2 regions of the Arthrobacter stackebrandtii genome follow, and region 2 is predicted to be linked to the other one. Evidence: predicted binding sites of a transcription regulator. Region 2 holds the regulator's gene; the other holds the start of a gene.
What was found. Region 2 encodes LexA, which represses DNA repair genes until DNA is damaged. Its sites were predicted from a motif close to TCGAACANNTGTTCGA; they were not measured.
Positions count from the first base shown of each region.

Region 1: a site for LexA is predicted at 8,447-8,462, ahead of JOF48_RS15790 (DUF6504 family protein). Genes of this name have one in related genera too.

Region 1 is NZ_JAGIOI010000001.1:3,598,524-3,608,477, forward strand. It holds gene JOF48_RS15740 (thioesterase family protein) at 1-119, shown strand, start outside; gene JOF48_RS15745 (lipoate--protein ligase family protein) at 128-841, shown strand; gene JOF48_RS15750 (NAD(P)-dependent alcohol dehydrogenase) at 944-1,984, opposite strand; gene JOF48_RS15755 (MFS transporter) at 2,011-3,288, opposite strand; gene JOF48_RS15760 (helix-turn-helix transcriptional regulator) at 3,651-4,547, shown strand; gene JOF48_RS15765 (MBL fold metallo-hydrolase) at 4,657-5,283, opposite strand; gene JOF48_RS15770 (S-(hydroxymethyl)mycothiol dehydrogenase) at 5,280-6,380, opposite strand; gene JOF48_RS15775 (mycoredoxin) at 6,522-6,779, opposite strand; gene JOF48_RS15780 (SOS response-associated peptidase) at 6,966-7,691, shown strand; gene JOF48_RS15785 (GNAT family N-acetyltransferase) at 7,749-8,255, opposite strand; gene JOF48_RS15790 (DUF6504 family protein) at 8,538-8,936, shown strand; gene JOF48_RS15795 (DNA polymerase III subunit alpha) at 8,929-9,954, shown strand, end outside.
Region 2 is NZ_JAGIOI010000001.1:65,203-75,156, forward strand. It holds gene hisH (imidazole glycerol phosphate synthase subunit HisH) at 1-228, opposite strand, end outside; gene hisB (imidazoleglycerol-phosphate dehydratase HisB) at 225-845, opposite strand; gene JOF48_RS00300 (histidinol-phosphate transaminase) at 1,021-2,118, opposite strand; gene JOF48_RS00305 (LysM peptidoglycan-binding domain-containing protein) at 2,202-2,576, opposite strand; gene lexA (transcriptional repressor LexA) at 2,854-3,597, shown strand; gene JOF48_RS00315 (ATP-dependent DNA helicase) at 3,743-5,785, opposite strand; gene hflX (GTPase HflX) at 5,778-7,406, opposite strand; gene JOF48_RS00325 (class I SAM-dependent methyltransferase) at 7,546-8,190, shown strand; gene dapF (diaminopimelate epimerase) at 8,263-9,204, opposite strand; gene miaA (tRNA (adenosine(37)-N6)-dimethylallyltransferase MiaA) at 9,197-9,954, opposite strand, start outside.

The DNA.
Region 1 (9,954 bases), 3.5 Mb from region 2:
CTGTCACCATCGGGGCCGACGGCGTCGGCCTCACCTCGTCCGTGCTCCACGATGTTGACGGGCCCTTCGGCCGCTCGGAGCAGATCCTGACGGTCCGTCCCCTCCCGCACGAGCAGTGAGTTCCCCGATGGCGCCTGCGCTGCAGGTCCACCGCCAGGTGGCCAACAGCGGAGCAGCCGCCGACCTTGACCGCGCCCTGGACCTGCTGGCCGAGGTGAAGGCAGGCAGCCGCGAGGCGATGCTGCGCCTTTACCGGCCGGAACCCACAGTGGCCTTTGGCCAGCGCGATGCAAAAATGCCTGGCTTCGCCGCAGCGGAACAGGCTTCCCGGGACAACGGCTTTGTGCCTGCCGTGCGCCGTGCCGGCGGCCGGGCTGCGGCCTACCACCAGGGCACCTTGGTCGTTGACCACATCCAGCGTGAGGACGACGCCATCGCCGGGGCGAAGGCGCGCTTTGCCTTCTTCGGCGGGTTGTTCACGGAGGCCCTGAAGTCACTGGGCGTCGATGCCGGAGTGGGCGAGATCCCGGGTGAATACTGCCCGGGCGAGTTCAGTGTCTACGGCCGGGGCGCGGCCGTAGGGGCCGGTGCAGGACACAGCATCAAGCTGGTGGGCACCGCCCAGCGGGTGGTGTCCGGGGCATGGCTGTTCAGCTCCGTCATTGTGGTGGAAAACTCCGCCCCCATCCGCAAGGTCCTGACAGACAGCTATGCGGCGCTTGGGCTGGACTGGGACCCGGCCACGGCGGGCGCCGTCGAGGACCTGCGTCCCGGCGTCACGGTGGACGATGTGGAGGCGGCCGTGCTGGCGGAGTATGCGCACCACACGCAACTCACCTGATCCGCCGGGACACGCTTCGCCGAACGTACAGTTGATGCCGGTGTTCTTGGAGAACACCGGCATCAACTGTACGTTCGGCAGGGTGGAAGCCGTTGCCATGGGTCAGAGCGTGGCGGTGTCGATGACGAAGCGGTAGCGGACGTCGGAGGCCAGGACGCGTTCGTAGGCTTCGTTGATTTGCCCGGCGGAGATGACCTCGATGTCCGCTCCCAGTCCATGCTCGGCACAGAAATTGAGCATGTCCTGGGTCTCCCGGATCCCGCCGATGGTGGAACCGGCGAAGGAGCGCCGCCCCATGCTTAGCGAGAACGCCTGGACCGGGAGAGCTTCCGGAGGGGCGCCCACAAGGACCAGGGTTCCATTGAGTGAGAGCAGCTTCAGGTAGGCGTTGATGTCGACCGCGGCGCTGATGGTGCTGATGATCAAATCGAAGCTGCCGGCCAACCGGGTGAACGTCTCGGGGTCGCCAGTCGCAAAGTAGCGCTGGGCGCCCAAGCTAAGTCCGTCGTCGCGCTTGTTCAGGGTTTGGGACAGGACAGTCACCTCGGCGCCCATGGCGGCGGCGAGCTTGACGCCCATGTGGCCCAGTCCGCCCATGCCGACGACGGCGACCTTTTTGCCCGGTCCGGCACCCCAGTGGCGCAGGGGTGAGTAGGTGGTGATGCCGGCGCAGAGCAGGGGTGCGGCGACGTCGAGGGCGAGGCCGTCGGGGATGCTGACGACGAAGTTCTCCGAGACGACGATGTGGGTGGAGTAGCCGCCCTGGGTGATGGTGCCGTCGCGGTCCGTGGCGCCGTAGGTTCCGGTGTGTCCTGCCAGACAGTATTGCTCTTCGCCGGCGCGGCAGTGGATGCATTCGCCGCAGGAGTTGACCATGCAGCCCACGCCCACACGGTCCCCGACTGCGTGCCTGGTGACGGCGTGGCCGACCGCCGTCACGATGCCGGCAATTTCGTGGCCCGGGGCGAGCGGATAGCTTTGCGGGCCCCAGTCTCCGCGGACGGTGTGGATGTCGGAATGGCAGATCCCGGCAAACTTGATGTCGATCAGCACATCATTCGGCCCTGGATCACGGCGTTCGATGGTGGTGGGTGTGAGCGGTCCGGTGGGCGAGGTAGCGGCGTAGGCCTTGACGGTGGGCATGGGGTTCTCCTGGTCTGTGTGTGGGATTAGTGGTGGGCCGGGAAGGCCGTGCGGCGTGCGATGCAGGCGACGAGCAGAGCGGCGGCGGCGAGGCCGATCATGAGGACCGGCAGGACCATGCCGCCGAAGTGGGAGACGAGGACGGCACCGAGGAGTCCGGCCGCGAAGATGGCGACGTTGAAGGCGACACCGAGGAGGGAATTTGCGGCGTCGGCGTTTTCACCGCTTGCCACACTGATGGCCGTTTGAAGTTGTGGAGCCGCGCCGCCGAAGGCGATCCCCCACAGGACCAGTGCGACGAGTATCGCAGGGAGGGAATGTGCGCCTGCGAAGAAGACCACACCGGCGGTCAGGAACAGGGTGATGCTGGCCAGCACCAGGGGCCGGGGCGCACGGTCGATGAGCATGCCGGTGACGACGATGCCGATCAGGGCTGAGACGCCGAACACGGACAGGGCCGCTTCGACGCCCAACGCAAGGTTGGCCGAGCGCAGGTACGGGGCGATGTAGGTGTAGACCGTGTTGTGGGCAAGCATCCAGGCAAAGATCACCAGGAGAATCACTGACACGCCGGGGATGGCAAACACCTTGGCCATGGGGATTTGAGATTCGACCCTCTGGCCGGCGGCATCGGGGACAAGCACGATGGCCAGAAGGGCCGTGAGGATTGCCAAGCCCGAGAGAACCCCAAAGGACCAGCGCCAGCCAAAGGTTGAGCCCAGCCAGGATCCAAAGGGCGTTCCCAGGGCCAGGCCCAGCGGCGTGCCTATGGAGGCGATGGCGAGGGCGCGGCCGGCCAGTTCCGGAGCGCTGATGCGGCGGGCATGCCCGGCAAGCATGCCCCAGAGCAGTCCAGAGAACGCGCCCGCCATGAATCGGGCGGCCAGGACCAGTGCAATGTCGGAGGAGAAGACGGTGATGGTGTTGGCGAGCAGGAAGCCAAGGATCCCGGCAAGAAGGGCAGGTTTGCGCCGCATGCCGCGGGTGAACGCGATGGCGGGGATCGTGAGCACCACCGTGCCCAGGGCGAAGGCGCTGACCAGCTGGCCGGCGGTTCCTTCGGACACGTTCAACCCGCCCGCGATTTGCGGCAGGAGTCCGGCCGGCATCGTTTCGGTGGAGATCAGGATGAAGCCCATCAACGCCATGACCAACAATGCCGGCCAGGGCAGCCGGCGCACCCCTGGGGCTGTCGGGATTGCCGGTGCCGGCGGCACGGTCGTGACGTGGCCGAGGTGGGCCCCGGCGGGCGCGGCCGCGACGTTCACTCTGCCGTGGCCTGTTCGCGTAGTTTCTGAAGTCAAGGTGGCGTGGTTTCTTCCTGTTGGCCGGTGCGGTTGCAAGTGGCTGCCGGTGTTGGTCGTTGTCCCTTGCCCAGTCAACATTGGCCGCAGGCAGCGGGGGAGTCCCTGTTGAAAGGGGTACGGCCAGGCCCCCCCAGACGCCGCCGGGGCAGTTGGCAATCGGGAAGGTGGGCTGACAGCGGCGGGCCTCGTTCCGCCGTCGTGCATGGCAACGGGCAACAGGCCGGATGGCGGATGGGCAGCCCGGCACCGTTTGTGCCGCCTGCAGGCAGAACACCGTCCACTTTTCATGGTTGCGCCTCTGCCGGGGGAGGCCTTGACAGGGACTCCCTGCACGGACGTGCCGCCGATAGTGTGGAGGCATGAACAATCGAGCAGAGGTGCGTGAGTTTCTCATGTCACGCCGTGCCCTGGTCAACCCCGGGCAGGTAGGCCTCCCGGCAGGCGCCAACAGGCGGGTCAAAGGCTTGCGCCGCAGCGAGGTGGCGGCCCTGGCGGGGGTGAGCATCGAGTACTACACGAGGATGGAGCGCGGTGCCATCAGCGGTGCTTCGCCCGAGGTCCTGGACAGCGTTGCCAAGGCCCTCCTGCTTGACGACGCCGAACGGGCGCACCTGTTCGATCTCGCCCACGCGGCGAGTCCGGTGGCCAGGCCGCCGAGGCGACGCAGTTCCAAGACGTGGACGGTGCACCGGAGCCTGCAGTGGACGCTGGATGCCGTCACCGCGGGTCCGGCATTTGTCCGCAACGGACGCATGGATTTGTTGGCGGTGAACAACCTGGCGCGGGCGTTTCACCAGGACGTCTACGACATGCCGGGCCAGCCGCCGAACATTGCCCGCTTCACATTTCTTGACGATCGGGCGCACGACTTCTACCCCGATTGGGAGTTGTTTGCCGAGGTGACGGTGGCCATCTTGCGCACCGAGGCGGCGCGCGACCCCCACAACAAGGAACTCCACGACCTGATCGGAGAACTGTCCACCCGCTCCGACGAGTTCCGGAGCCGCTGGGGTGCGCACAACGTCAGGCATCACGGCACGGGGTCAAAGACGTTCCATCATCCGGTGGTCGGCGAGATCACCCTGGCCTATGAGGGACTGGAAATGGCGGCTGAACCCGGCCTGACCCTGACGATCTACGCCGCCGAACCGGGTTCCGCCTCCGAGCAGGCCTTGCAGCTGTTGGCTTCGTGGGCAGCCACCGAATATGGTCCGCCGGCGTCCGCTGCGAAGGCGCAGGAGACCACCGACCGCTGACCCGTGGCGGAGCCCGGGCCGTCAGCAAGGCTGCCGCCCGAACGTACAGTTGATGCCGGTGTTCTTGGAGAACACCGGCATCAACTGTACGTTCGGCGGGGGCGTGGGGCTACAGCCCGTCCCGGGCGGCCGCGATGCCCGCGGCCTCGGCACCAACTGTGGTGGAGTCGCCATGGCCGGTGTTGACCACGGTCTCCGGCGCCAGCACCATGAGCCGCTCCGAAATCGACTTCACGATCGTGGGGAAGTCGCTGTACGAGCGCCCCGTGGCACCCGGCCCGCCGTTGAACAGGGTGTCGCCGGAGAACACGGTGCCCAGGTCCGCTGCGTGGAAGCACATGGACCCGGGGGAGTGGCCGGGTGTGTGCAGGGCCGCCAGTTGTGTGCCGGCCACCTCAAACACGTCGCCGTCGGTGATGGTGCCGTCGGGCGTGGTGCCGGGGTAGATGTCCTCCCACAGCATCTGGTCGGCCGGGTTCATGAGCACCGGCGCCCCAACCAGGGCGGCGAAGGCGCGGGCGTGGCGGATGTGGTCGTCGTGGCCGTGCGTGAGCAGCACGGCCTTGACGGTGCGTTCCCCCACGGCCTCCCTGATGGCCTCCGGATTGTGCGCAGGGTCAATGACGTACACCTGGGCATCGTCACCGACTATCCATACGTTGTTGTCCACGTCCCAGGTGCCGCCGTCGAGCGAGAAGGTGCCTGAGGTGATGAGCCGTTCAATGCGCGCGCTCATGCGAATTCCACCACCGATCGCAGCACGGAGCCCTCGCCCATCTTGGCAAAAGCGGCCTCGATGTCGTTGATCGTGATGCGTTCGCTGACAAAGGCATCCAGGTCCAGCCTGCCCTGCTTGTACAGCTCAACCAGCATCGGGAAGTCGCGGGACGGCAGGCAGTCGCCATACCAGGACGACTTCATCGAACCGCCGCGCCCAAACACGTCCAGCAGCGGCAGCTCGAGCACCATCTCGGGGGTGGGCACGCCCACCAAAACCACTGTGCCGGCCAGGTCGCGGGCATAGAACGCCTGCTTGTACGTCTCGGGACGTCCGACGGCGTCAATCACCACATCTGCCCCGAAACCGCCGGTGTGGTTCTGGATGGCGACGACCGCATCCTCAACCGTGGCGTCCACCGTGTGCGTGGCGCCGAGCGCCTTGGCGGCGGCCAGCTTCTTCGGGTCGCGGTCCACGGCAATGACGGTGGTGGCGCCGGCCAGGGCGGCACCTGCGATGGCGGCCGCGCCGACTCCGCCGCAGCCGATGACGGCCACGGTGTCGCCGCGCTTGACGCCGCCGGTGTTGATGGCCGCGCCCAGGCCCGCCATGACGCCGCAGCCAAGGAGGCCGACAGCGGCAGGGTCCACATCGGCGTCGACCTTGGTGCACTGCCCGGCAGCCACGAGGGTCTTCTCAATGAACGCGCCAATGCCCAGCGCGGGGGAGAGCTCGGTGCCGTCCTCGAGCGTCATCTTCTGCGTGGCGTTGGCGGTGTTGAAGCAGTACTGGGCCTGGCCCTTGGCGCAGGCGCGGCAGTTGCCGCAGACCGCGCGCCAGTTCAGGATGACGCGGTCGCCGGGAACCACGTTGGTGACTCCGGCGCCGACCGTGTTGACCACGCCCGTGGCCTCATGGCCCAGCAGGAACGGGAAGTCGTCGTTGATTCCGCCCTGCTTGTAGTGCAGGTCGGTGTGGCAGACGCCGCTGGTGAGGATGTCGACGAGGACCTCGCCGGGACCCGGATCCGGCACGAGGATGGTCTCGAGCGTGACGGGTGCGTCCTTGCTGCGCACCACTGCGCCCTGGACCCTGTGAATGACCTTGTTAACCATAAAGAGCTCCTTCAAGCAGCCGTGTTCCCTTGCCGGGAACATTCGATGGGGTTCCTGACAGGCTACATGGTTGGCGCTTGAAGGGGCTCTTGTGGTGGGGCCGCGTTGCGTGCGGCCCGGTGTCCGGCATGCCGGTGGCGGCTATGCGGCGAGGCGCTCCACGACGTCCTTCAGTGAGGGGTTGGTGGCGGCGGAGCCGTCCGGGAAGAGGACGGTGGGCACCGTCTGGTTGCCGTTGTTCAGGCTCTCGACGAGCTCGGCAGTGCCGGCCACTTCCTCAATGTTGATCTCCGTGTAGCCGATCCCCTCCGCATCCAGCTGCTTCTTCAGCCGCTTGCAGTAGCCGCACCAAGTGGTGGAAAACATGGTGATGGTGCCGGTCTCGGGTGTGAAGTCCACGGTAGGTGCTCCTTGAAGGTAGATTGCTTGCTACTAGGCACAACGCTACTATCCGCCGTGCATATTCCTTGCTTCGGGACGTTCGACGGCGGTGCCTGCCTTCCCGGCGCCCCGCCACCTCCCGCCCGGGCCCGCCATGGGCCGGGGGCGCCCCGCCGGGGCCGAAAGTGTGCCACCATGGTTTTCATGTGCGGACGCTATGTGATGGCAAGGGCAGTGGGCGACCTCGTGGCGGAGCTGGAGGCCGAGGCGGATGCCAACCTCGAGCTGCGCGCCTCATGGAACGTGGCACCCACCACGGATGTGCCCATTGTGCTGGAGCGGATCATCGACGGCGCCGTGCACCGGCAGGTCCATGTCGCCAAGTGGGGCCTGGTGCCCGGCTGGGCCAAGGACCCCGCGGTGGGCGTGCGCGCCTTCAACGCCCGCAGCGAAACGGCCGCCGAGAAGCCCACCTTCCGGGCCGCCATGAAGGCCAGGCGCTGCGGCGTCCCCGTGGAGGGCTATTTTGAATGGAAAAAGTCGCCCGACGGCAAGACCAAGCAACCGTATTTCGTGCACAGCACCGACGGCTCGCTCATTGTCTTCGCCGGGCTGTACGAGTGGTGGAAGGACCCTGCCAAGGAGGACGGCGCCCCTGACCAGTGGCTGCTCTCATGCACCATCCTGACCATGGCTTCCCCGCCCGACGGCGAATTGGCCACCCTGCATGACCGGCTCCCTGTGCCGCTGGGCAAGGACGGGCTGGTCGAATGGCTGGACCCCGGAACCAAGGATGCCGGCCCGCTGCTGGCCGCCGCACTGGACGAGGCCTGGGGCCTGGCTGCTGCGTGGGAGCTGGATGCGGTGGGCAGTGCGGTGGGCAATGTACGCAACAATGGCCCCGAATTGATCGAGGCCATTGAGGTGTAGCAGTGGTGGTGCACCCGGCAGCGCGCCCAAGGCGGGCCGTGCGCCGTCGTGCCGGTGTCAGTCTTCGGCAGACTCCGGGGACCAGCGGTGGAAGTCCAGCGAGAGGTAGAGTGCCAGCGCGGCGGAGTTGCTGGCCTCCACGCGCAGGGCCACGTCCTTCTGGCCCTCGTTGAAGAGCGTGTCCAGGGTGGCCAGGACCAGGTCCTCGGCCAGGCCGCGGCGGCGGTGCTCACGGTCCGTGATCAGTTCGATGATGAAGGGTGCTTCCGGGGTGTCATCGCCCACGGCGCGTTCGACGACGAGGACCGCGGCAACGATCTTGCCGCTTTCATCCAGGGCAACGTGGGATGCCTCGGGCAGGAACGGGCCGTACTTGCCCTCCAGGGAGGCTTGCATGTCGGCAATGGCCACCTCGAGTGAATCGCCGGCAACACCGGCGTCGTAGGCGGTGAAGTAGAGCTCGCCGAGGCGCGGAAGGTCGGTTGGCTGCACGGTGCGGGAAGTGATGTTCAACTCCCGCTCCAACGGAGTGGTTTTGGCGATGAGGGTGACCATGTCTGTCATGGAACGCTCCTTAAAAATCGTTGTGGCGCTGGTAGCGCGCCTGAACCAATGGCCGTAAGGCCATGGTAGACGCCCGTTGCGTTGTCAGCTATCTACATAACGCGATCGATGCCGAACTGGTGCCCGGACCGTGCGTTCTTCCCAATTGAGCGGTTACTTCCGCATGGAATTGAGCGTACACTGAAATTCAGTCGAACATATATACTAATCAAATTTGCGGCACTGGTATTCGGTGCGCGATTTGGGCCGGCAGTTGCTGCCGGCTGGGATGGGAGCACGTGCATGGGCATCTTTAGCGAGGCCGTGGATGTGATGTATTCAGCGCAGGGGGAGCCCGCGCAGCTGGTGTGGCGCGGGACGGTCTACGACGTGGCCCCGCATCCGCTGTGCTGGTATGAGCGCCGGGCCTGGTGGGAGCGTGACGAACGACTCCCGCCGGGCACCGGGGTGGGGGCCGTCGACACCCAGATCTGGCGCATGGTTCTCAGCGACGGCACGGCGCAGCCCTTCAGCCTGGACGTGGCCCACTACCGGCCCGCCGGCAGGTGGCGGGTCATAAAGATTTATGACCCGGAGGACGCCGTGTTTGCGGAGGACCCCGCGGACGGCGATCCTGGTGGCGCCGTGGACGCCGGCGGCGACTTTGGCCTGGACCCGGGGGAGGGGCTGGACGGTGCGTAACTTTGTCCACCTCCACGCCTCCTCAGCCTTCAGCGCCCACTTCGGTGTTTCGTGGCCGCAGGAACTGGTGGCGGCGGCCGCCGTTGACGGGGACGCACTGGGCATTGCGGACAGGGACGGGCTGTACGGTGCTGTCAAACATGTGAAGGCCTGCATGGCGGCCGGGATCGACCCCATCGTCGGCGTTGACCTGGCCGTGCTGGAGGAAGGCCCGGACGGGATGGAGACTGCCGGGCGGGTGGTGGTGCTGGCCCACGGCGGCAGCTCACTGCCGCCGGGAACAGGGTACGCGGCCCTGTGCCGGCTCGTCTCGTCAGCACATGCCCAGCCCAGGAACCGGGTCGGGCTGACCTTGGGGCAGCTGGCTGCGGGGGTGCTGGACGCGGCCAGCGGAAAGCCGGCCCTGACGGTGCTGCTGGGGCCTGATTCGCCCGTGGCAAGGGCCCTGAACGGGCGCAGGTACCTGCTGCCGAGGACCAGGTTCCTGGCATGGCGCGCGGCCATGCCCGCCGGGTCCATGGTGGTGGAGATCGTCAGCCACCAGAGCGAGCCCGGCGCGCCCATGAGCACCACGCACGCCGTGCGCATGCTGAAGCTGGCACAGGAATTCGATGTCCCGGCCGTGCTGAGCAACGCCGTCCGCTACGCCCGCGAGGTGGATGCCCCCACCGCCGACGTCCTGGACGCCGCCCGGAACATTGCCCCGCTGACGGCACTGGACAGGCACGAGGGCCTGCAGCGCACCAGCCGGGCCTGGCTCAAAAGTGCCGCGGACATGGAAGTGGTGGCACGGGAGGTCATCCGCCAGGGCGGCTGGGGCGGGGCGGAACTGCGGCAGCTGTGGGCCAACACCGCCCAGCTGGCCGACAAGTGCCGGCTTGACCCCGTGGCGGACCTCGGCTGGAAAACGCCCAGGACACCTGAAGCGCACGTGCTGGGCCTGTCCCAGCCTGCCGCCGCGGAACTGCGCCAGCGTGCCGAGTCGGGGCTGCACCAGCGCTTTGCCGGGCTGCGCGGG
Region 2 (9,954 bases):
GCCGATCATGCGCAGCGCATCAACGTTTTTGAGTTCGTCCATGACGGAGCCGAATGCTCCGACACCGGGGACCACCAGGCCGTCGGCGTTGAGGACGTCATCTGCCTTGGCGCTGAGCGTGACGGCGGCACCGGCACGTTCCAGGGCGCGCACTGCGGAGCGGACGTTGCCCGAACCGTAGTCCAGGACGGTGACGGTGGGTTGTGCTGCTGTGGTTTCAGAACTCACAAAAGGCCCTTCGTGGAGGGGATCCCGGTGACGCGGGGATCTGGTTCGACGGCTGAACGGAGTGCACGGGCAAAGGCCTTGAACTGGGCCTCGACAATGTGGTGCGGGTCCCGGCCTGCGATGACTGTCATGTGCAGGCAGATCTGGGCGTGCAGCGTGATGGCTTCAAAAACGTGGCGGGTCAGCGAACCGGTGAAGTGTCCGCCGATCAGGTGGTACTCCTGGCCCGCGGGTTCTCCGCCGTGCACGAGGTACGGGCGGCCGGAGACATCCACAACGGCGTTGGCCAGGGCCTCGTCGAGCGGGATGGTGGCCTCGCCGAAGCGGCGAATGCCAGCCTTGTTGCCCAGCGCCACCCTCAGGACCTCGCCCAGGGAGATCGCCACATCCTCCACCGTGTGGTGGGCGTCGATGTGGGTGTCGCCGGTGGCCTTGATGTTCATGTCGATCAGCGAGTGCTTGGACAGTGCCGTGAGCATGTGGTCGTAGAACGGCACGGACGTGTCGATGCTGGACACCCCGGTCCCGTCAAGGTTGATCTCAACCATGACACTCGACTCGCTCGTGGCACGCTCCAAACGGGCGGTCCGACCCTGGCCGGGCGTAATCTCAGTCATTGCAGCAGTCCTTTGGTCCACGTGCGCATCCCTGCCCGGCGGCGCAGGGCAGCAACGGGCGCACAAACGTCTTTGTGATTGTCTCCAGTTTAGGAGAGAGGGCGAGGTATTGCCCAAACAGTCCACCCGGCGGTCGCCGCTCCGGCCGGGGACGACGCCGGAACGCGCCGACGCGTCAACCGGCGAGGATGGCGCGCATGCCGTCAAGGAACGCCGTGGTTTCGGCCTCCGTGCCGGCGGTAACGCGCAGGTGTCCCGGGATTCCGACATCGCGAATGAGGACACCTCGGGCCAGCAGCGCCTCCCATACGGCATTGGGGTCCTCGAGCCCGCCAAAGAAGACAAAATTGGAGTCAGACGGCGCGGGCGTCAGGCCCAGCTCCACCAGCCCCTCGACGATGCGGTCCCGCTGGACCTTGATGGCCTCAACATTGGCCAGCAGTGACTCGGAGTTGCGCAGGGCGGCAACGGCGGCCGCCTGGGTGATGGCCGAGAGGTGGTACGGCAGACGGACCAGGCGCAGCGCGTCGGTGACCTCCGGGGCGGCGGCCAGGTAGCCCAGCCGGGCGCCGGCCATGGCGAAGGCCTTGCTCATGGTGCGCGAGACAACCAGGCGGGGCCGGCCCTCAAGCAGGCCAAGCGCACTGCTTGTTCCGGTGTGGGAGAACTCGGCGTACGCCTCGTCAACGATCACAATGGTCCTTGAGGCCTCGCCGGCTTCGTAGACAGCCTCGACCACGTCCAGGCCAAGTGCCGTCCCGGTGGGGTTGTTGGGTGAGCACAGGATGACGATGCTGGGTGCCTGTTCCCGTACCTGCGCTGCGGCCGATTCGGCGCTGAGGCCGTAGTCCCCGGCACGGACGCCGGCAAGGTAGCTGGTTCCGGTTCCGCTGGCGAGCAGCGGGTACATGGAGTATGTGGGAGGGAAGCCCATGACGGAGCGGCCGGGCCCGCCGAACGCCTGAAGGAGCTGCTGGAGGACTTCGTTGGAGCCGTTGGCGGCCCAAATGTTCCCTTCAGCCAGGCCGTGGCCCAGGTAGGCGGCAAGTTCCTGCCGCAGGGTGGTGAATTCCCGGTCCGGGTAGCGGTTGAGGTGGTCCAGTTCGGCGGCAACGGCGGCGAGGATGGCATCCCTGGCATCCTGCGGAACACCAAAGGTGTTTTCGTTGACGTTGAGCAGGATGGGAACATCCAGCTGCGGTGCACCGTAGGGGTGCTGGCCGCGCAGGTCGTCGCGGAGGGGCAATTGTGCGAGGCGTTCGAACTGATCCATGGCTCCAGCTTATTTGCAGTGACCGGCAAACGGCGAAATCGTTTCGCCGTACGGACGCCGATGACGAAGCCCGGATGCAGGGGCTACTTGGGCAGAGGGACAAACAACTGCTGGCCCGCATGCAGGACTCCGGCCCCAAGCTGGTTCAGGGCCACGATCTCCTGCACGACGTCCCGGACATTCCGGTCCGGGTCTACCCCAGCGGCAATGCTCCACAGGCTGTCGCCCTCCAGCACGGTCACGGTGGTGGCGTAGTCGGCCATGTCGACGGTGGAGAACTGGGTGGCAGCATGGGCCGGGCTGACCATGGAACCGAAAATGATGCCCAGGCATGCGAACACCAGGGCCGCTGCCGAAACGATGGCAGGGATGCCGAAGAAGACGAGCCGGCCGCGCCGGGTCAGCTGGAGCCCGTGGAGTGCGGGCAGTGATGGTGCCGTTGCAACCATTGCGTTCATGACTTCTGGTCCTTTCGCTGTGGAGTTGGATCCGCGGCCACAAGCACCCCTAGGATCAACTTTCCATGCTTCATATCTTCGATAGAACGTATGTTCTAACTTGCTACTAGTACAGTTTTAGCATCTACGGACGACACTTGCCAAGGGCTGATAGAACAAACGTTTGAAATTCACCCCCGCGTGGCTTAAACTTGCAGTACAAGGATTGGCCGCTAGAAGCAGTCCACCAGCAGGCACTGACATTGTTTGGTGCAGCCACGAAAGGACCGATGGAACCATGGAGCTTCCCGACCCACCGCACCGCATCCCCCAGGCACCCAGCCGCGCCGGCATGAAGGGGCTCACCGTGCGGCAAAAGAAGATCCTTGAGTGCATCCAGCGCTCCATCGCGGACAAGGGCTACCCGCCGTCAATGCGCGAGATCGGCGATTCCGTGGGGCTCGCCAGCCTGTCCAGCGTCACGCACCAGCTCACGCAGCTTGAACGCCATGGCTACCTGCGGCGCGACCCCAAGCGCCCCCGGGCCATGGAGGTCCTCATCCCGCTGGTCCTGGACGACGGCAAGGTGGAAATCGAGGGCGTGAGTTCACCCAAGTCACTGCGCAGCTCCAACGGCCTGAACTTTGCCGAACTCAGCAGTTCCTCAGACACCGCGTTCGTGCCGCTTGTTGGCCGCATCGCCGCCGGCGGACCCATCCTGGCCGACCAGGCTGTGGATGACATCATGCCGCTGCCACGCCAGATCGTGGGCAGCGGAGAGCTGTTCATGCTGAAGGTGCAGGGAGACTCCATGATCGACGCCGCCATCTGCGACGGCGACTGGGTGGTGGTGCGCCAGCAGAACACCGCCAACAACGGCGACATTGTTGCGGCACTTCTTGAAGATGAGGCCACCGTCAAGACATTCCGCCAGCGCGACGGCCACATCTGGCTGCTGCCCCAGAACACCCGCTACGAGCCGATCCTCGGCGACCACGCGACCATCATGGGCAAGGTGGTCTCCGTGCTGCGCAGCCTGTAGGCGGCACTGCTCCGCGGCACGGCAACAAGGCAACTGACGCGAAGGAGGCGCCCCGGACCATGGTCCGGGGCGCCTCCTTCGCGTCTGTCCTTCTACGCTGGACCGCTGCGGTGTGCAGCAGCACTGCCCTTCCGCCGTACGCCGCCTACTTGCCGGAGAGGCGCTTGAGGGCAGACAGTGCCACGGCACGGTCCTTCGTCGCCCAGAATGGTGGCAGGGCCGCCCGCAGGAATCCGCCGTAGCTGGCGTTCGCCAGCCGAGAGTCAAGAACCGCAACCACGCCGCGGTCCTGGCTGGAGCGGATCAGCCGCCCCACGCCCTGTGCCAGCCGCACGGCGGCATGGGTGGCGGAAATGGCGATGAATCCGTCGCCACCACTCTGGGCAACGGCCCGTGCGCGGGCGGTGACGAGAGGGTCGTCGGGACGCGGGAACGGGATCCTGTCGATGACGACCAGGCGGCAGGATGCACCCTGGACATCAACACCCTGCCACAGCGACATGGTGCCGAACAGGCAGGTGTCCGGTTCGTCGGCAAACTGCTTGATGAGACCGGACATTGAGGAGTCGCCCTGGCACAGGATCTTCATTTTGAGCTTCTTGCGCAGCTTTTCGGCAGCGTCTTCCGCCGCCCGCCGGGAGGAGAAGAGTGCAAGGGTCCCGCCTCCGGCCGCGGTGATGAGCTCGGCCAGCTCGTCCAGCTGTTCCGGAGACGTGCCGAAACCGGGTTTCTGCAGGTGGGCGGCCACGTACAGCATGCCCTGCTTGGGGTAGTCAAAGGGGGAACCGACGTCGGCCCCGCTCCAGGCAGGCGCGCTGGGGCCCAGCAGGCCCAGCCCACCGGCCGTGGCCTGGAAGGAATCGCCAATGGCCAGGGTGGCCGATGTGAGCACCACCGTACGGTCCGCAAACAGTCCCTCCCGAAGCTTCATGGCAACGCTCAACGGGGCGATGTTGATGGTGGCGGGTTCATTGGGGTCGGCTTTTTGGTAGCCTTTCCCGGGTGCGAAGGTGCCGGGGCGGGAGGCCCACACCACTTCGCCGGCATCGGCAGCGGCAAGCAGGCGTTCGCACAGGTCGAAGACCAGGTTCAATCTAGACCTGGCAATGGACCGCCCGCCGTCAACGGCGGCATTCCCGTCCGGCTTGGAGTCGGAGAGGGCCGCACGCACGGCATCGCGCACCTGCTCGACGGCCTGGGACTGGGCCTCGTTGAGCCCGTTGGGCATAAGGCCTTCGGGCACCCCGGCCAGGGCAAAGTCCAGTGCCGTGGCGCCGGCATGCAGCGCGTCCACGGAGACGCCCGTGTGCTTGCGGGTGCTGGAGGCCGCGGCCTGCACCATCTGCACGGAGAGCTGGCCGGTGACGGCCCCGGTTACCCTGTCCTGCAGTTCGTGGGCCTCGTCCACCACCACGACGTCGTATTCGGGAAGCACGGCGATGCCCTCGAACGCGCTGATGGCCAGCATGGCGTGATTGGTCACCACGATGTCGGCGTCGGCACCGCGTGCCCGGGCCAACTCGGAGAAGCACTCCGTGGCGAGCGGGCATTTTGCGGCACCCAGGCATTCCATGGAAGTGACAGAAACCTGCCGCCAGGCCTTGTCGGTGACGCCGGGGACCAGTTCGTCACGGTCGCCCGTTTCGGAGTCCTGGGCCCATTCCCGCAGCCGCACCACTTCCTTGCCCAGGGCCGAGGTGGGTCCCGTGCCGGCCCCCGGCAGGTGGGCGACGCTGTTGTCCTCCCCCAGGCTGAACAGTGCACCCTCGCCTTGGTCCTCGCTGGGGAAGCCGCCGCCAAGCTTTTGTTTGCAGACGTAGTTGCTGCGTCCCTTGACCAGGGCAACATCGATGGGGCGTGGCAGCAATGGCTCCAGGGCTGCAAGCAGCCGGGGAACATCGCGGCCCACAATCTGCGCCTGCAGTGCCAGTGTTGCCGTGGCCACCACGGCGGGTTTGTCGCTGGTCAGTGAATTGACGATGAGCGGAATCAGGTAGGCAAGGGATTTTCCCGTGCCGGTGCCTGCCTGGACGAGCAGGTGCTCATTCTTCTCGATGGCCCCCACCACCCTGCGGACCATTTCGTGCTGGCCGTCGCGGCGCTGGCCGCCCATGGTTTCCACGGCTCGGTCCAGCAGTTCCAGGGCCTGCACGGAAAGTTCACTCGAAGGCTGGGCACTCTCAGGCATGCTGGACAAACGGTTCCACTTCAGCAGCCAGGTCCTCACGGACACGCACATTCACCAGCGTGCCGTGTTCGCCGTGCTCAAGGCTGATGATTTCCGAATCGCTGCGGTGCAGCTTGTTCAGGACGTCGCCGCGGTCATAGGGCACCATCAGCGTAAGGGTGACGCTGGGGTGCGGGATGCCCTCGGCAATGGCCGCAAGCAGCTCTTCGATGCCTTCCCCCGTGCGGGCCGAGACCACCACGGAGCGCGGTTCGCGCTGGCGCAGCCGCTCCACGACGAAGGGGTCGGCGATGTCTGCCTTGTTCAGGATGATGATCTCGGGGACCTGCAGCGCGCCAACCTCGCCAAAGACGTTCCGGACGGCAGAGATCTGCCCTTCGGGGTCTGGGTGGGAGGCATCCACAATGTGCAGGATCAGGTCCGCATCCGCCACTTCCTCCAGGGTGGAGCGGAAAGCCTCCACCAGCTGGGTTGGCAGCGCACGGACGAAGCCCACGGTGTCCACGAGCGTGTAGCCGAGGCCGTCGGCGGTCTCTGTCTTGCGGACGGTGGGATCAAGCGTGGCGAATAACGCATTCTCCACCAGCACCCCTGCGTTGGTGAGCCTGTTCAGCAGGGACGACTTGCCGGCGTTGGTGTAGCCGGCAATGGCGACGGAGGGGACGCTGTTGCGCTTGCGGTTGGCCCGCTTGGTCTCCCGGGCCGGTGCCATGGCGGCAATTTCCCGGCGCAGCTTGGCCATCCGGGTGCGGATCTTTCGCCGGTCCAGTTCCATCTTTGTTTCACCGGGGCCGCGGGAGCCGATACCGCCGCCGGCTGTGCCCACCCGGCCGCCCGCCTGCCGGGACATTGACTCGCCCCAGCCGCGCAGGCGCGGCAGCAGGTATTCCATCTGGGCCAGTTCGACCTGGGCCCGGCCTTCGCGGGACTGCGCGTGTTGTGCAAAAATGTCCAGAATCAGCGCCGTGCGGTCGATGACCTTGACGTTGACGACTTCCTCCAGGGTGCGCCGCTGCGACGGGGAGAGGTCGCCGTCAATGATGACGGTGTCGGCCCCGGTGGCGTGGACGATTTCCTTGAGTTCCTGCGCCTTGCCCTGGCCCAGGAATGTGGCAGGGTCAGGCTTGGCGCGCCGCTGCACCAGTCCGTCCAGGACCTCTGAGCCGGCTGTTTCAGCGAGTGCGGCCAGTTCACGCAGGGAGTTCTCGGCGTCGGCCATGGTGCCTACGGACCAGAGTCCGGCCAATACCACCCGTTCCAGCCGCAGCTGGCGGTATTCAACCTCGGACACGTCCTCCAGCTCGGTGGACAGGCTGGCCTGGCGGCGCAGCGCGTTGCGGTCGGCGAGCTCGCTCTGGTCTCCGTCAAAACGGCTGTGCTGGAAGTCGAGGGAGGAAACCGCCTGCGCGGATCCCTTCAGGGGTCGGGCGGCCGCGGTGCCTCCGTGGGGGTCCTGCGCGTCCAGGTCCTGCTCTTCCCGCACGGCGCGCACGGCCGCCGCATCCTTGGCGAGGATCCGGTCAATTACCGCCTCAATCTCGGCAGCGGAAAGCTCCGTGCCGGATTCGTTGCGGTCCTGCTGGTCGTCGTCGGATGGGTGGGGTGCAGATGCGTTGGACATGTTCTCCTTATAGTCTCTTACCCCAATCGTAGTCCGGCCCGCCCACACGCACACCTTCGCCCACCCCGTGCTGTGGATAACGGCCACTGCGGTTAGGTGCGCCTAGATACACAAACCGCGGTTTGGGCACTAATCTGGCATGACTATGGGTACTCAGGGTGCAGAGCACTATTTCAGTTCACAGCCGGCAACGCCGATGAAACGCCGACCCCTCAGCGTGGTCCTGGCCGGGGAGAAGCGCAGCCTGCAGACGGCCGGCGGCATTTTCAGCCCAGACGGAGTGGACAAGGGCACCGTCATCCTGCTCAACGAAGCACCGCCGCCGGCAGGGGAAGGGAACCTGCTGGACATTGGCTGCGGCTGGGGCCCCATTGCCCTGACCCTGGCCCTGCGCTCCCCCGCCGCGACCGTCTACGCCGTCGACGTCAATGAGCGTTCCATCGAACTGACCCGCGACAACGCGTCGGCCCTGGGGCTGGACAACGTGAAGGCCTCCACGCCCGACGCCGTTGACCCCGCCGTGCGCTTCAACACGATCTGGTCCAACCCGCCGATCCGTGTGGGCAAGTCGGAGCTGCATTCAATCCTGCTGATGTGGCTGCCGCGCCTGGCGCAGCACGGCAACGCCTACCTGGTGGTGCAAAAGAACCTGGGCTCCGATTCGCTGCAGCGCTGGCTTGCCGCCGAGCTTGCCGAACAGTTCCCGGAGGCCGGCTTCAGCGTGAGCCGCGACTCCACCCACAAGGCATTCCGCATCCTGCGCGTGGTTCGCGACCACCCCTAAGGCGCTGTGGCCCGGGCGCTGCCGGAAACCGGGCACTGCTGGATCCCCATGGCTGCCGGAGCAGCCGAAACCCTAGAGCTGTTGGAGCAGCCCGTCCGCCAGCACGCCCTCGGCGACCATGACGGCCGGCCCGCTCAGTTCCACATGCTCGCGCCCATCGGCACCGGGGAAGAACCGCACGCCCACCACGCCGCCGGGGACCGCCACGGACCAGGCATCGGGCGCGCCGGCACCGGCCCAAAAGCGGGTGGCGGCAGCAGCCGCGCAGGCACCCGTGCCGCAGGACAGGGTCTCCCCCACCCCGCGTTCGTGGACGCGCATGCTGATGTGTCCGACGTCGTCCGTCACCAGGGGATCCGCCGGCAGCACAAACTCCACATTGGTTCCGGACGGCGGAACCGGGATGACGGCCGGCGTGCCGGCCAGGTCCAGCGCAGCCAGGTCCGCGGTCTCCTCGAGGGCCACCACCGTGTGGGGGTTGCCCATGGTGATGGACAGGGCGGGCCGCGGTTCGGCCAGGCCTGCGGCCTCCACCACGGAGTCGACGCCGCGCTCGGCGGCATGGCTGGGGTGGATGAAGTCCCACGGTCCCATGTCCACCCGGTAGCCGGCGGCCGTTCGCGCCACCTTTTTGATACCGGCGCGGGTGCCGATGGACAGTTCCCCGCCGTCCTCCAGCGCCACGAGCCCCTGGGTGAGGAGGAAGTGGATGAAGACGCGCACCCCGTTGCCGCACATCTCCGAGAGTGAGCCGTCGGCGTTGTAGTAGTCCATGAACCATTCGGCATCCGGGTTCTCCGCCAGCGCGGCGGCGCCTTCCGGGAGCGCCCGCGAGCGGACGGCACGGATGAATCCGTCGCCGCCCAGGCCCCTGTGGCGGTCGCACAGGCGCGCGATCTGCTCTGTGGACAGGGGGCGGGCGCCATCGGGGTCGGCCATGAGGACAAAGTCGTTGCCGGTGCCGTGTCCCTTTGAGAAGCGCAAGCCGGTCAGCGGTGAGGTGTCGTCAGTCATTGCTTAAGGGTAAGGCACGGACAAGCTCCGCTGCGGCCGCACCGAGGTCCGGCTGCGCCCAGTCAAGCCAGTGCACGCGGGGGTCGGCACGGAACCAGGTGAGCTGGCGGCGGGCGAACTGGCGTGTCGCGACAATGGTTTCCTCGCTGGCCGCCGCCACCGTCGATTCGCCGTCAATGACCCGCAGGAACTGCTGGTAGCCGAGCGCCTTGTGCGCCGTGCGGCCCTCCCTCAGCCCCTTGGGGATGAGTGCCTCCACTTCGGCGAGCAGGCCGGAATCCACCATCCTGTGCACGCGCTGGGCGAGGCGGTCGTGAAGCTCGGCGCGGTCGCCGTTCAGGCCGATTTGGACCGTGGGGGTGACGTACTCGCGCTCGGGCATGAAGGAGCTGAACGGGCGGCCGGTCAGGGCATGGACCTCCAGGGCCCGGACCGCGCGCTTGCCGTCATTGATTCGGGCTGCGGAGACCGGATCAACTTCCGCCAGCCGGGCCAGGAGCGCGGACAACCCGTGCCGTTCCAGGTCTGTCTCCAGCGCCGCCCGCAGTTGCGGATCGGTGCCCGGGAATTCCAGGACATCGATGGCAGCCCTGTTGTACAGCCCGGATCCGCCCACCAGGATGGGCAGCCTGCCGCGGGAGCGGACGTCCGCGACGGCGGCGCGGGCCATCCGCTGGAAGTCCGCCACCGTGGTATCTTCCCGGACGCTGAGGAAATCCATCAGGTGGTGCCGGATGCCGCGGCGTTCCG